3 regions of the Williamsia sp. DF01-3 genome follow, and region 1 is predicted to be linked to each of the others. Evidence: riboswitches for the same ligand, from Rfam matches in the RefSeq annotation. Region 1 holds a riboswitch; each other region holds the start of a gene.
What was found. Region 1 has a riboswitch for thiamine pyrophosphate ahead of MVA47_RS19355 (3-oxoacyl-ACP reductase). Riboswitches for the same ligand answer to the same signal wherever they lie in the genome.

Region 1 (3,919 bases):
GGCGGGATGTCGAGTGTGTACCTGGGCATGGATCTGCGCCTCGATCGTCCGGTGGCGGTCAAGGTCATGGATCCGCGTTTCTCGGCCGACCCGCAGTTCCTTGCCCGCCTGGAGTTCGAGGCCCGGTCGGTTGCCCGGCTGAAGGACCCCGGCCTGGTCGCGGTGTACGACCAGGGCGCGGACGGCGACTACGCATTCCTGGTGATGGAACTCGTCCAGGGCGGCACCCTGCGCGAATTGCTGCGTGAGCGCGGACCGATGCCACCCCATGCGGTCACCGCGGTCGCGGCGCCGGTCCTGGGAGCACTCGGTGCCGCACATCGTGCCGGGCTTGTGCACCGCGACGTCAAACCCGAGAACGTCCTCATCTCCGACGACGGGGAGGTGAAGGTCGTCGACTTCGGGTTGGTCCGGGCGATCGCTGCCGCCGGGATCACCTCCAACAGCGTGATCCTCGGAACAGCTGCCTACCTCTCCCCCGAACAGGTGGAAACCGCGTCGGCCGATGCTCGTTCCGACGTGTACTCAACCGGCATCCTGGTGTTCGAGATGCTCACCGGCCGAACACCTTTCACCGGCGATACCGCCCTTGGCCTGGCCTACCAGCGGCTGCACAACGACGTCCCGCCGCCGGGTTCGGTGATCCCGGGTGTGCCCCGCGAGTTCGATGAGTTCGTCCTCACCGCGACCGCACGCAACCCTGCGGATCGCTATCGCGACGGACATCACATGCGCCAGGTACTCGACGAGATCGCTGACGATCTGCAACTGCCCGCGTTCACCGTCCCGGCGCCGACCCGCTCCGCCGAACGCGAGACCATGGTCGCGTTCCGCGACCGTCAGCAACACCGTCCCGGGGCCGCCGTCGACCCGGACCTCACCGACCCGTTGCCGGCCAGAGCCGCCGCGCAACCCGACGTCCGTAATCCGACTCGTGTGCAGACTCTTCCACCGGACACCCGGCATCCCGAAGGGCACGGACCGCCTCAACCGCCGACGCCCCCACCCGCCTACGCCCAGGGCCCGCCGCCCGGCTCGCCCATGTTGCTGTCGCATGCCGCCGAGTTCGAGGAACGCCGGCGCAAGTCGCGCCGCAATGCGCTGATCTGGGTGCTCGTGGTGGTGCTGCTCGCCGCGACGCTCGGCGTCGCCGGATGGTGGCTCGGGTCGGGTCGATTCACCACCGTTCCGGAACTGAACGGGATGGACCGCGTGGCAGCGACCGAGGCGATCGAAGACGCCGGACTCGACGTGGTGGACAAGCCGACCTACGACAACGAGCTGCCCGTCGACCAGGTGATGGCCGTCGAACCCGCGCCCGGCACGCGCGTCAGCAGATTCTCGGACGTCGATCTGTCGTATTCGGTGGGACAGCCCAAAGTCCCGGACCTCTCCTCGGGTGATCCGCTGGCCGTGGTCGAGAAACGTCTGCGCGACCGCACTCTTACGCCCGTGGTTGCACGCCAGCAGTACAGCGCCACCGCCCCGAAGGGCTCGGTGGTCTCACTCAGTCCCAGTTCGGGCACCACGGTCGCGGTCGGCAGCGAAGTGCAGATCATCACCAGCAGAGGCCCTGAGCCGATCTCGGTGCCCGATGTGGCAGGGCGCGATCAGGACGACGCCACCGCGCTGCTCAAGACGGCGAAACTCAAGGCCGGCACCGTCCGCAAGGAATTCAGTCCGGATGTCGACGGCGGCAAGGTGATCGGTACCGACCCCGGCGCGGGCACACTCGCCGAGCCGGGCAGCACCGTCACACTCGTGGTGTCCGACGCGATCAAGGTGCCGGACCTGTCCGGCAAGACCCCCGACGAGGCGCGGCGGGTCCTGCAAGACGCGGGGCTGATCGCGCAAGACGGCGGCACGTCCACCGATGGTGATGCGAAAGCGGGCACCATCACCACCGCCAGCCCCGCCTTCGGGGCGAGGGTGGACCCCCGTGACCCGGTCGTGCGCATCTTCGTATCCGACGGCGTCGATGTCCCGAACGTCACCGGCGACACGGTCGGGACCGCGAAGAGCAAGCTCGAGGCGGCCGGCCTCTCCGTGGACAGCCGGGGCCTGACGCGCTCGAGTGTGTCGCTCGTGGTTGGGCAGAATCCGGGTGGCGGCACCCGGGTGAAGCAGGGCAGCACGGTGCAGATCACCTCGTTCCCCTGACGTTGTTCGGCGGGCGCGCACGCCCGGTCTCCCCCGAGCGGCCCGGTGTGATGTGATTGCCGGTGACACGGGGTGCCGAACACGTCGGCTGAGATCAGACCCGCTGTACCTGACCAGGTAATGCTGGCGGAGGGATGTCCATCGTGAATTCAGTTGCGCCCGAGAACGATTCCGATCACCGGCCACTGTCCGAGCAGATCGTCCTGGTGACCGGCGGGGCCCGTGGACTCGGCGCCGCCATCACCCGGGCGTTCGCCCTCCACGGCGCGCGGGTGGTCATCAACTTCCACCGCAGCCAGGCGGCCGCCGACGCGCTCGCCGACGATTTGGGGGCCGGCCGATGCCTGGCCGTGCAGGCAGATGTCACCGATCGGAACGCCGTGCTGGACATGCTCGCAACCGCCCGTGCGCATTTCGGAGCTCCGGTCACCACCGTGATCAACAACGCGCTGATCGATTTCTCGTTCAACGGCGATGCACGGCCGACCGTCGACGCCATCGAATGGCAGGCGTTCGACGCCCAACTAAGGGGAAGTGTTGCCGGCGCCCTGCACACCACACAGGCAGCTCTGCCCGGGATGCGCGAGGCGGGATTCGGCCGCATCGTCACCATCGGGACCAACCTCGTCCAGAACCCGGTTGTGCCCTACCACGACTACACCGCGGCCAAGGCTGCACTACTCGCACTGACGCGGACACTGTCGGCCGATCTCGGACCCGAGTCGATCACCGTCAACATGGTGTCCGGTGGCCTGTTGCGGACCACCGACGCCAGCGCCGCCACCCCCGAGGCGGTGTTCGATCTCATCGCCCAGAGCACACCCCTGCGACGGGTCACCACTCCCGCCGAGTTCGCCGACGCTGTTCTGTTCTTCGCCTCACCGTGGGCACGGGCCGTGACCGGGCAGAACCTGGTGGTCGACGGCGGCTTCGTCAAGGACTGAATCACCGACCACGTCGCCCGCCGGTTACCCCCGGAGCATCTCCGCGACGAGGAACGCCAGCTCCAATGACTGCTGGGTGTTCAGGCGCGGATCACACGCGGTCTCGTATCGTCCGGCCAGGTCCATGTCCGAGATGTCTTGCGCGCCACCGAGACACTCGGTGACGTCTTCCCCGGTGAGTTCGATGTGCACGCCACCGGGATGGGTTCCCAGTGCGTGATGGACCTCGAAGAAACCTTGCACCTCGTCGACCACGCGGTCGAAGTGGCGGGTCTTGAAGCCGGTGCTCGCCTCGTGGGTGTTGCCGTGCATCGGATCGCACTGCCAGATCACCTTGTGGCCGGTGGCCTCGACCGCCGCGACGATCGGCGGCAGCAGGTCACGAACCTTGCCGTTGCCCATCCGGGCGACCAGGGTGAGACGGCCGGGCACGTTGTGCGGATCGAGTCGCTCGACGTACTCGGCGGCGAGCTCGGGCGTGGTGCTCGGGCCGATCTTCAGACCGATCGGGTTGGAGATCAGCTCGGCAAACGCGATGTGCGCTCCGTCGAGCTGCCGGGTCCGGTCGCCGATCCACAAGAAGTGCGCGGACAGGTCGTACAGCACCTTCTTGCCGCTGTCGGGGTCTTCCGGGTCGTCGGCCAGCCGCAGCATCGCACGCTCGTAGTCGAGCACGAGAGCCTCGTGTGAGGCGTAGATGTCTGCCGATTCCAGGTTCGAGTCGCGAACCCCGCACGCGTCCATGAAACGCAGCCCACGATCGATCTCCGAGGCGAGCGCCTCGTAACGCGCACCGGCCGGCGATGTGCGCACGA
Region 2 (3,919 bases), 2.5 Mb from region 1:
GCTCGTGACGTCGACTCGGTCCCGATCGTCGTGACCACCTCGTCGGTGGTGAGCACCACGCTGGCCCGCCGTCCCCCGGCAAAGACCCAGCGATTCTCGCGTTCGTACACGACGTAGTCGTCGGCGACGTCCGCCTGCGCCCAGGCCGCACAGATCTGTGCGGCACCGAGGTCCCCGAGGAGCGCCCCGGACTCGTCGCCGCCCGTGTTGTCGCCGCCCTTGTTGTCACTGTTGGTGTCGATGGTCGCGGTCACGCGATCGCCCCGGCAAATGCTCTGCTGCTCATGGCATCCTCTACTCACCCGCACCACGTGTGGACCCCGGTGGCCCACGGACCTGTCAGGCGTCTTCTCGATCGAAAGTTCGTCCGTGCCCCCATGATCCCAGCAACCGCGGACTTAGGATGGGCTAACTCTCGCGCTTGAGGCTAGCCTAACCAACCGATCTGGGCCAAGTCTACGATCACCACCATGTCTGTGATGCACGACGACAGCGACCTCACGAGCGGTTTCACACCCCACCCCCGACGGCCGCGGCGCGGTACCGGGAACTGGGTCTGTGGCGAGAGACACCCCTCTGGCGGATGTTGTGGGACCAGGCCGATGCCACACCGGATGCGCCCGCCGTCTCCGACATCACCCGCACGCTGAGCTATCGCGACCTCGCCGAGTCGTCGGCCCGGCGTGCGGCCGGGTTCGTCGAGGCCGGGTTGCGCCCCGGCGAACGCGTGGTGCTGCAGAACCAGAACTCGGTTGACTTTGCGGTCAACTTCTTCGGCCTGCTGCGGGCGGGTGTCGTCCCCGTGATGACTCTCCCCGCCCACCGCATCAACGAGATCGCCCATCTGACTCAGACCGCCGGGGCGGTTGCCTATGTCTGCCACGGCCACGCCGGCGGGTACGACTACCGCGACCTGGCCCACCAGCTGCGCGGGCGCGTCGACACCATCCGCGCGGTCTTCGTCGACGGTGACAAGGGTTCCGAGGCCGCGCCGCCACAGGGCGACCCGAGCCGCCTCGACGTTGTTCCCACCCCCGATCCCGACAGCCCCGCACTTTTCCTGGTGTCCGGTGGCACCACAGGTCTGCCCAAACTGATCCCACGTACCCACAACGACTACCGGTACAACGCCGAACTCAGCGCCGAGATGGCCGGGTGGACCTCCTCCGACACCTACCTCGTGGCGCTTCCCGCCGCGCACAACTTCCCGCTGGCCTGCCCAGGGTTGCTCGGCATCATCTCCGTCGGCGGCCACGCGGTGTTCACCGACAACCCCTCTCCTGACCACACCTTCGATCTGATCGAGAAGTACCGGGTCACCGCGGTGGCTCTCGTACCCGCGTTGGCCCAGGTCTGGACCGCCGCGACCGAATGGGAACCCGCCGACGTCTCGTCACTGCGGCTGCTGCAGGTGGGCGGGGCCAAGCTCGCCGAATCCGACGCGATTGCGGCGAACGCGGCGTTCGACGGCGCGGTGCAGCAGGTGTTCGGGATGGCAGAGGGCCTGATCTGTTACACCCGGTCCACCGATGACCAACAGACGGTCACCCGCACCCAGGGTCGCCCGATGAGCGACCACGACGAATTGCGGGTGGTGGACGAGAACGGCGATGAAGTCCCCGACGGCACGGAAGGTGAATTGCTGGTGCGCGGTCCGTACACCATCCGCGGCTACTACCGCGCCGGCGAGCAGGGGCGGCGGTCGTTCACCGACGACGGCTTCTACTGCAGCGGTGATCGTGTGCGGAGACTGGCCTCGGGTCATCTCATCGTCACCGGCCGCATCAAGGACACCATCGTCCGCGGCGGCGAGAACGTCGCGGCCGACGATGTGGAAGAGAACCTTGTCGCCCACAACAACATTCGACAGGCAGCGGTTGTCGGGGTTCCCGACGACTCTCTCGGCGAACGCATCTGCGCCGTCATCGTCGCCGACGGCCCGGCGCCTGATCTCCCGACCATCCGGCAGTTCCTCGCCGACCGCGGGCTGGCGACGTTCAAGCAGCCCGACCAGCTCGAGGTGGTCGCCGGTCTGCCGGTGACCGCGGTCGGGAAGATCGACAAACGCGCATTGCTGCTGCAGCTGACTTGACGAGCGGCGTAAGCTGCCCTTGGACAATAGAAAAGCACGGGGGCTCTCGCGATCCGAGGGCTGAGATGACGGCAGGCGGCCGTCGACCGGATGAACCTGACCGGGTAATGCCGGCGTAGGGAGAAAAAATGGTTGACGCCGTAAATTCTGTGACCACGGGCCCGATCCGCGGAAGCTCCAAGACCTACCAGCAGATCGATCATCTGCGGGTACCCGGGCGGCGGGTGCACCTGTCGAACGGTGAACACCTCGACCTGTACGACACCTCCGGCCCGTACACCGAGCACAATCCCGAGTTCGACCTCGAAGTCGGTCTGCCCAAGATCCGCGACAGCTGGAACCGGCCCGGGCCGGTGGACGGCGCCAGCACCCAACTCGCCTGGGCGAGAGCAGGTTTGATCACAGACGAGATGCGCTTCATCGCCGCACGTGAGCAGATGGATCCGGAGTTCGTGCGGTCCGAGGTCGCGATCGGCCGAGCAGTCATCCCGGCCAACCATCGCCACCCGGAGTGCGAGCCGATGATCATCGGCAAGGCGTTCACCGTCAAGGTCAACGCGAACATCGGCAACTCGGCGGTCAGCTCGTCGATCGCCGAAGAGGTGGAGAAGATGGTCTGGGCCACCCGGTGGGGTGCTGACACCATCATGGACCTCTCCACCGGCAAGGACATCCACGCCACCCGCGAGTGGATCATGCGCAACTCGCCGGTTCCGGTGGGCACGGTGCCGATCTACCAAGCCCTCGAGAAGGTGAACGGCGACCCGGTCAAGCTGACGTGGGAAGCCTACCGCGACACCGTGATCGAGCAGGCCGAACAGGGTGTGGACTACATGACGGTCCACGCCGGCGTGTTGCTGCGCTACGTGCCGCTCGCCGCGAACCGGGTCACCGGCATCGTGTCGCGAGGGGGGTCCATCATGGCTGCCTGGTGTCTGGCCCACCACGAGGAGTCCTTCCTCTACACCCATTTCGAAGAGCTGTGCGAGATCTTCGCCCGCTACGACATCACGTTCTCCCTCGGAGACGGTCTGCGACCGGGCTCGATCGCCGACGCCAACGACGCCGCCCAGTTCGCCGAACTGCGCACGCTGGGCGAACTCACCAAGATCGCGAAATCGCATGGCGTACAGGTGATGATCGAGGGGCCCGGGCACATCCCCATGCACAAGATCGTCGAGAACGTCCGCCTCGAGGAAGAGTTGTGCGAGGAGGCGCCGTTCTACACGCTGGGCCCACTCGCCACCGACATAGCCCCCGCATACGACCACATCACGTCGGCGATCGGCGCGGCGATGATCGCACAGGCCGGTACTGCGATGCTCTGCTACGTGACCCCGAAAGAGCATCTGGGACTTCCCAATCGCGACGATGTGAAGGTCGGTGTGATCACCTACAAGATCGCCGCGCACGCAGCCGATCTGGCCAAGGCTCATCCGCGCGCGCAGGAACGCGACGACGCCCTCTCGCGGGCACGTTTCGAGTTCCGCTGGAACGACCAGTTCAACCTGGCCCTCGACCCCGACACCGCCGTCGAATACCACGACGAGACGATGCCCGCCGAGCCTGCGAAGACGGCACATTTCTGTTCGATGTGCGGCCCGAAGTTCTGCTCGATGCGGATCTCCGCGGATGTCCGGGCATACGCCGAAGAGCACAACCTGGTGACCCAGGACGACATCGACCGCAAGCTGGCCGCGGACATGGCGGCCAAATCGGCCGAGTTCGTGGAGAAAGGTGCGGCCGTGTACCTGCCGCTCACCGAGGCCGGTTCAGCGCCCGCGGCCGGTGTGGGTCCCGTACTTTCGACACCATGAGCGACGCCGT
Region 3 (3,919 bases), 2.5 Mb from region 1:
ATCCCGTTGGACGCCGCCATCCAGCGCAGGTGGCTACGGGCGGTGCGGTTCGGATGCACCCACTTGGCGTCGAGCAGCGCGCCCACCTGGGTCAGCGGCCTCTTGAGCTCGCGGTACGGCAACCCATTGATGGTCGCGGTACCCGACGTGGGACGGTCGAGCCCCAGGATCATCCGCATGGTGGTGGACTTGCCTGCACCGTTGGGACCCAGAAAACCGGTCACCACACCTGGTTTCACGTCAAACGTGAGGTTGCTGACCACCTGGTTCTTGCCATAGACCTTCGTCAGGCCCTGAACTCTGATCATGGCCCTCAGTGTGCCAGAGCAGTACCGCCGCCCACCTCATCCTTGTGACTGATCTTCACCGGTGGTCTCAGCAGTCGAGCCGCGGCGACGACGCCTGGGCCCAGAACCGCTTGGGGATCCGACCGGCACCGCGGGCGAGCCTGCCCGCTGTCACCGCCGAACGCATCGCGGCAGCCATCCGGGCCGGATCGGCAGCCCTGGTCACCGCAGAAGCGAGCAAGACCGCGTCACAACCGAGCTCCATGGCCAGGGCCGCGTCACTCGCGGTGCCGATGCCCGCATCCAGGATCACCGGCACGCCCGCAGTCGCGATGATCATCTCGATGTTGTGTGGGTTGCTGATGCCCAGCCCTGTTCCGATCGGTGAACCGAGAGGCATCACGGCGGCGGCTCCGGCGTCTTCGAGTCGTCGCGCGAGGATCGGGTCGTCGTTGGTGTACGGCAAGACCACGAACCCGTCCTGGACCAGACGATCGACCGCTTCGATCAACTCGGGTCCGTCCGGGAGAAGGGTCCGTTCGTCGCCGACCACCTCGACCTTGACCCAGTTGGTGTCGAGTGCCTCCCGGGCCAGTTGGGCCGTGAGCACGGCCTCGGCGGCGGTCCGGCAGCCGGCGGTGTTGGGCAACACCTCGATCTGCAAGCGGCGCAACAGATCCAGAACTCCGGTGCGTCCGCCGGCATCGACCCTGCGCATGGCCACCGTCGTCATCTCGGTGCCGGAGGCGACCAGCGCGTCTTCGAGAACCGCCAAGTTGGCGGCGCCACCGGTGCCCGTGATGAGCCGGGACGTGAACTCGCGGCCCGCGATCACCAAGGATTCGTCGGCAGCTGTACCCACCTGAGTCAGTTCGTCAGGTGCCGTGAGCGGTTCAGCCACCCTGCACCGCCGTGAGGATCTCGATCCGCTCACACGGCCCCAGCTCTTGCGCCCAGCGGGACTGTGGATGCACCACGCCGTCGACGGCAACGGCGACCCCGGTACGGGGGAGGTCGAGTTGGTCGAGCAACGTCAGCACGGTCGCCCCATCGGGTAGCCGAACGTCGTCGCCGTTGACGTTTACATCGGTTGCCATGCGAATCTCCCTGGTTCTGTTGCCGGTTGGTCGATCTCCTTGCCGGAGAGGATGTCTGTCACCAGATCTGCGGTGAGCGGGCACATCAGGATCCCGTTGCGGCCGTGACCCGTCGCCGCGATCGTCCGCTCGTCGAGCCGGCCGATGAGTGGCATCCCGTCGGGTGTTGCAGGGCGCAGTCCCGCCTCGGCGCTGAGGAGGTGGTACTCGCGCAACGACGGCATGAGCTCGATGGCGTCGGTGAGCAGGTCCGCCACCCCACCGGCCACGGGACGCCGGTCGAACCCGCTGTCGTACTGGGTGGCCCCGACGACAACGCCGTCGGGCCGAGGCACCACGTACACCGCCCGTCCGTTGACCCGGCCGCGCACAACGTGTTTCGGCGGAGGCAGTGCGCCGGGCGTGGATCCGAGCCGCAGAACTTCGCCTTTGGAGGGGTAGACCGGGAGCCCGGTCCAGAGCGCGGCCGACCCGACACCTGCGGCGAGCAGCACCTGGTCGGCGGAGACCTCCGCGAGGTCGTGCACTGTTGTGGTCTCGATCCGTACTCCCGAGGTTGCCGCGCGGTCGGCAAGCACGGCCAGCAGGCGGCGATTGTTCACCGCCATCTCTCGCGCGGCCAGGTAGCCGCTGCGAACCCGCCCCGACACCGCGGGCTCGAGTGCACGGATCTCCCTGCCGGTCAACGGTTCTATCGGATGCCCGCGTCGGGTCAGCCATTCTGCGACCATGGCCAACTCACCGACGTCCGCGCTGTCGACGCCCACCATCAGGCTCGAGGAGGCAGCGACCACCTGGTCGTCGCCCAGCCGGTCGACGAACTCGGGCCAGCGCGACATCGCCTGCTCGGCAAAGGCGAGGTAGACGTCGTCACCGGTGCGGCTCTCCCCCGCGATGCCCAACATCCCGGCGGCCACCCGCGATGCCGCGGTGGACACCAGTTGCCCCCCGCCGCGCTGCGGCTCGAGATGACCCGGGTCGTAAACGGTTACCTGCCAGCCTGATTCGGCGGCGCGGACCGCACATGCCAGACCGATGACGGCGCCACCGACGATTGCGAGAGACTTCATCCCACCTTCTTCCTTCGCCGGCATTACCCGGATCAGGTGTAACGGTCATGGGCAGGTTCGCGACCCAGATCTCAGCCCGACGCATCCCTCGGGCACCCGTGTGTGTACTGACCGACAGCCTACTCCGTCGGTTCGACCCGAAGGCCAGTCCGTCGGGTCGGCCAGGAGGCCGGCCCATGGTTCGGCAGAAGGTAGATTCGGCGATCGTGAATGCCCGCGATCGCCTGACCACCGCCCAGCTCTACCTCTGCACCGACGCCCGGCGCGAACGCGGCGATCTCGTCGAGTTCGCGGACGCCGCACTGGCCGGCGGCGTGGACGTCATCCAGTTGCGAGACAAGGGGTCGGCTGGTGAACGCGAGTTCGGACCACTCGAAGCCGCGCAAGAACTCGATCTCCTCGGTGCGCTCGCCGAGGTGACCGCACGCCACGGCGCGCTGCTGGCCGTGAACGATCGAGCGGACATCGCAGCGTTGAGCGGCGCCGATGTGCTGCACCTGGGGCAGGACGACCTGCCGGTGGATCTGGCTCGCCGCATCGTGGGCGACGAGGTGGTGATCGGCCGGTCGACACATGATGTCGGGCAGGCGACGTCCGCTGCCGAGCAGCCCGGGGTCGACTACTTCTGCACCGGACCCTGCTGGCCCACCCCGACCAAACCGGGCCGATTCGCACCGGGTCTCGACCTCGTGCGTGCCACCGCCGAACTGGCAGCGCCGCGGCCGTGGTTCGCCATCGGCGGCATCGACGAACAGCGACTCGCGGAGGTACTCGACGCCGGGGCCGACCGCATCGTGGTGGTACGCGCGATCACTGCATCGGATGATCCCTGTAACGCTGCCCGCCGTTTGAAGGACAAACTGGTTGCAAGAACAAAATCCTGAGGACTATGGTTGGCGAATCATGAAGCGCATTCTCGTAGTTCACCGCAGCGGGGTCTGATCCGACCGGCCCCCCGTTGCGGGCCGTGAGCGCTACCTGCTGGTCATCCTTTTCTCCGGAAGACCATGTCGATGAACACTCTCACCACACCAGATACACCGATCTCCCCACATTCGCAGGCCACCGCGCCCGATCCTTTTGCCTCCCGCTATGGCAGATCACTGCCATCGCCGCTGCGGGCCGAGGCCGCCGGCATGACGTGGACAGCTTTCGCCGACACCTACGCGCCCACGACCGGACCGATTCGGCTCGGCAACTGGACCGCGTCGGCCGCCCCACAAGACCTCCTGCACTGTAGGGCGACCATCGCCACCGGCGACGTCATCCGATCGCTCTCGGCGACCGCGACCGGACCGATCAGCGCGCTCACCGACATGTTGTACCGCTTGGGCGCCGGCGTCGAGATCGTCAGCCTCCACCAATACGACTTCACCGGCGGCGTGGCCACTTTCCTGCTGTGCGAGCGCGACGACCGGCGCACCTGGGCGATGGGGAACGGCCGCACCGGTCAGGAGTCGGCACT

Region 2: linked by a shared signal. The riboswitch ahead of thiC (phosphomethylpyrimidine synthase ThiC) and the one ahead of MVA47_RS19355 (3-oxoacyl-ACP reductase) in region 1 are both predicted to bind thiamine pyrophosphate.
Region 3: linked by a shared signal. The riboswitch ahead of thiO (glycine oxidase ThiO) and the one ahead of MVA47_RS19355 (3-oxoacyl-ACP reductase) in region 1 are both predicted to bind thiamine pyrophosphate.

Annotation. Positions count from the first base shown of each region.
Region 1 covers NZ_JALKFS010000005.1:3,670,456-3,674,374, forward strand. The annotation lists gene pknB (Stk1 family PASTA domain-containing Ser/Thr kinase) at 1-2,160, shown strand, start outside; TPP riboswitch at 2,219-2,312, shown strand; gene MVA47_RS19355 (3-oxoacyl-ACP reductase) at 2,295-3,104, shown strand; gene MVA47_RS19360 (class II 3-deoxy-7-phosphoheptulonate synthase) at 3,129-3,919, opposite strand, start outside.
Region 2 covers NZ_JALKFS010000005.1:1,145,996-1,149,914, reverse strand. The annotation lists gene MVA47_RS07515 (salicylate synthase) at 1-254, opposite strand, end outside; gene MVA47_RS07510 (AMP-binding protein) at 584-2,092, shown strand; TPP riboswitch at 2,123-2,227, shown strand; gene thiC (phosphomethylpyrimidine synthase ThiC) at 2,221-3,909, shown strand; gene thiD (bifunctional hydroxymethylpyrimidine kinase/phosphomethylpyrimidine kinase) at 3,906-3,919, shown strand, end outside.
Region 3 covers NZ_JALKFS010000005.1:1,139,664-1,143,582, reverse strand. The annotation lists gene MVA47_RS07490 (ABC transporter ATP-binding protein) at 1-308, opposite strand, end outside; gene MVA47_RS07485 (thiazole synthase) at 376-1,149, opposite strand; gene thiS (sulfur carrier protein ThiS) at 1,181-1,384, opposite strand; gene thiO (glycine oxidase ThiO) at 1,369-2,454, opposite strand; TPP riboswitch at 2,445-2,564, opposite strand; gene thiE (thiamine phosphate synthase) at 2,631-3,338, shown strand; gene MVA47_RS07465 (2-isopropylmalate synthase) at 3,468-3,919, shown strand, end outside.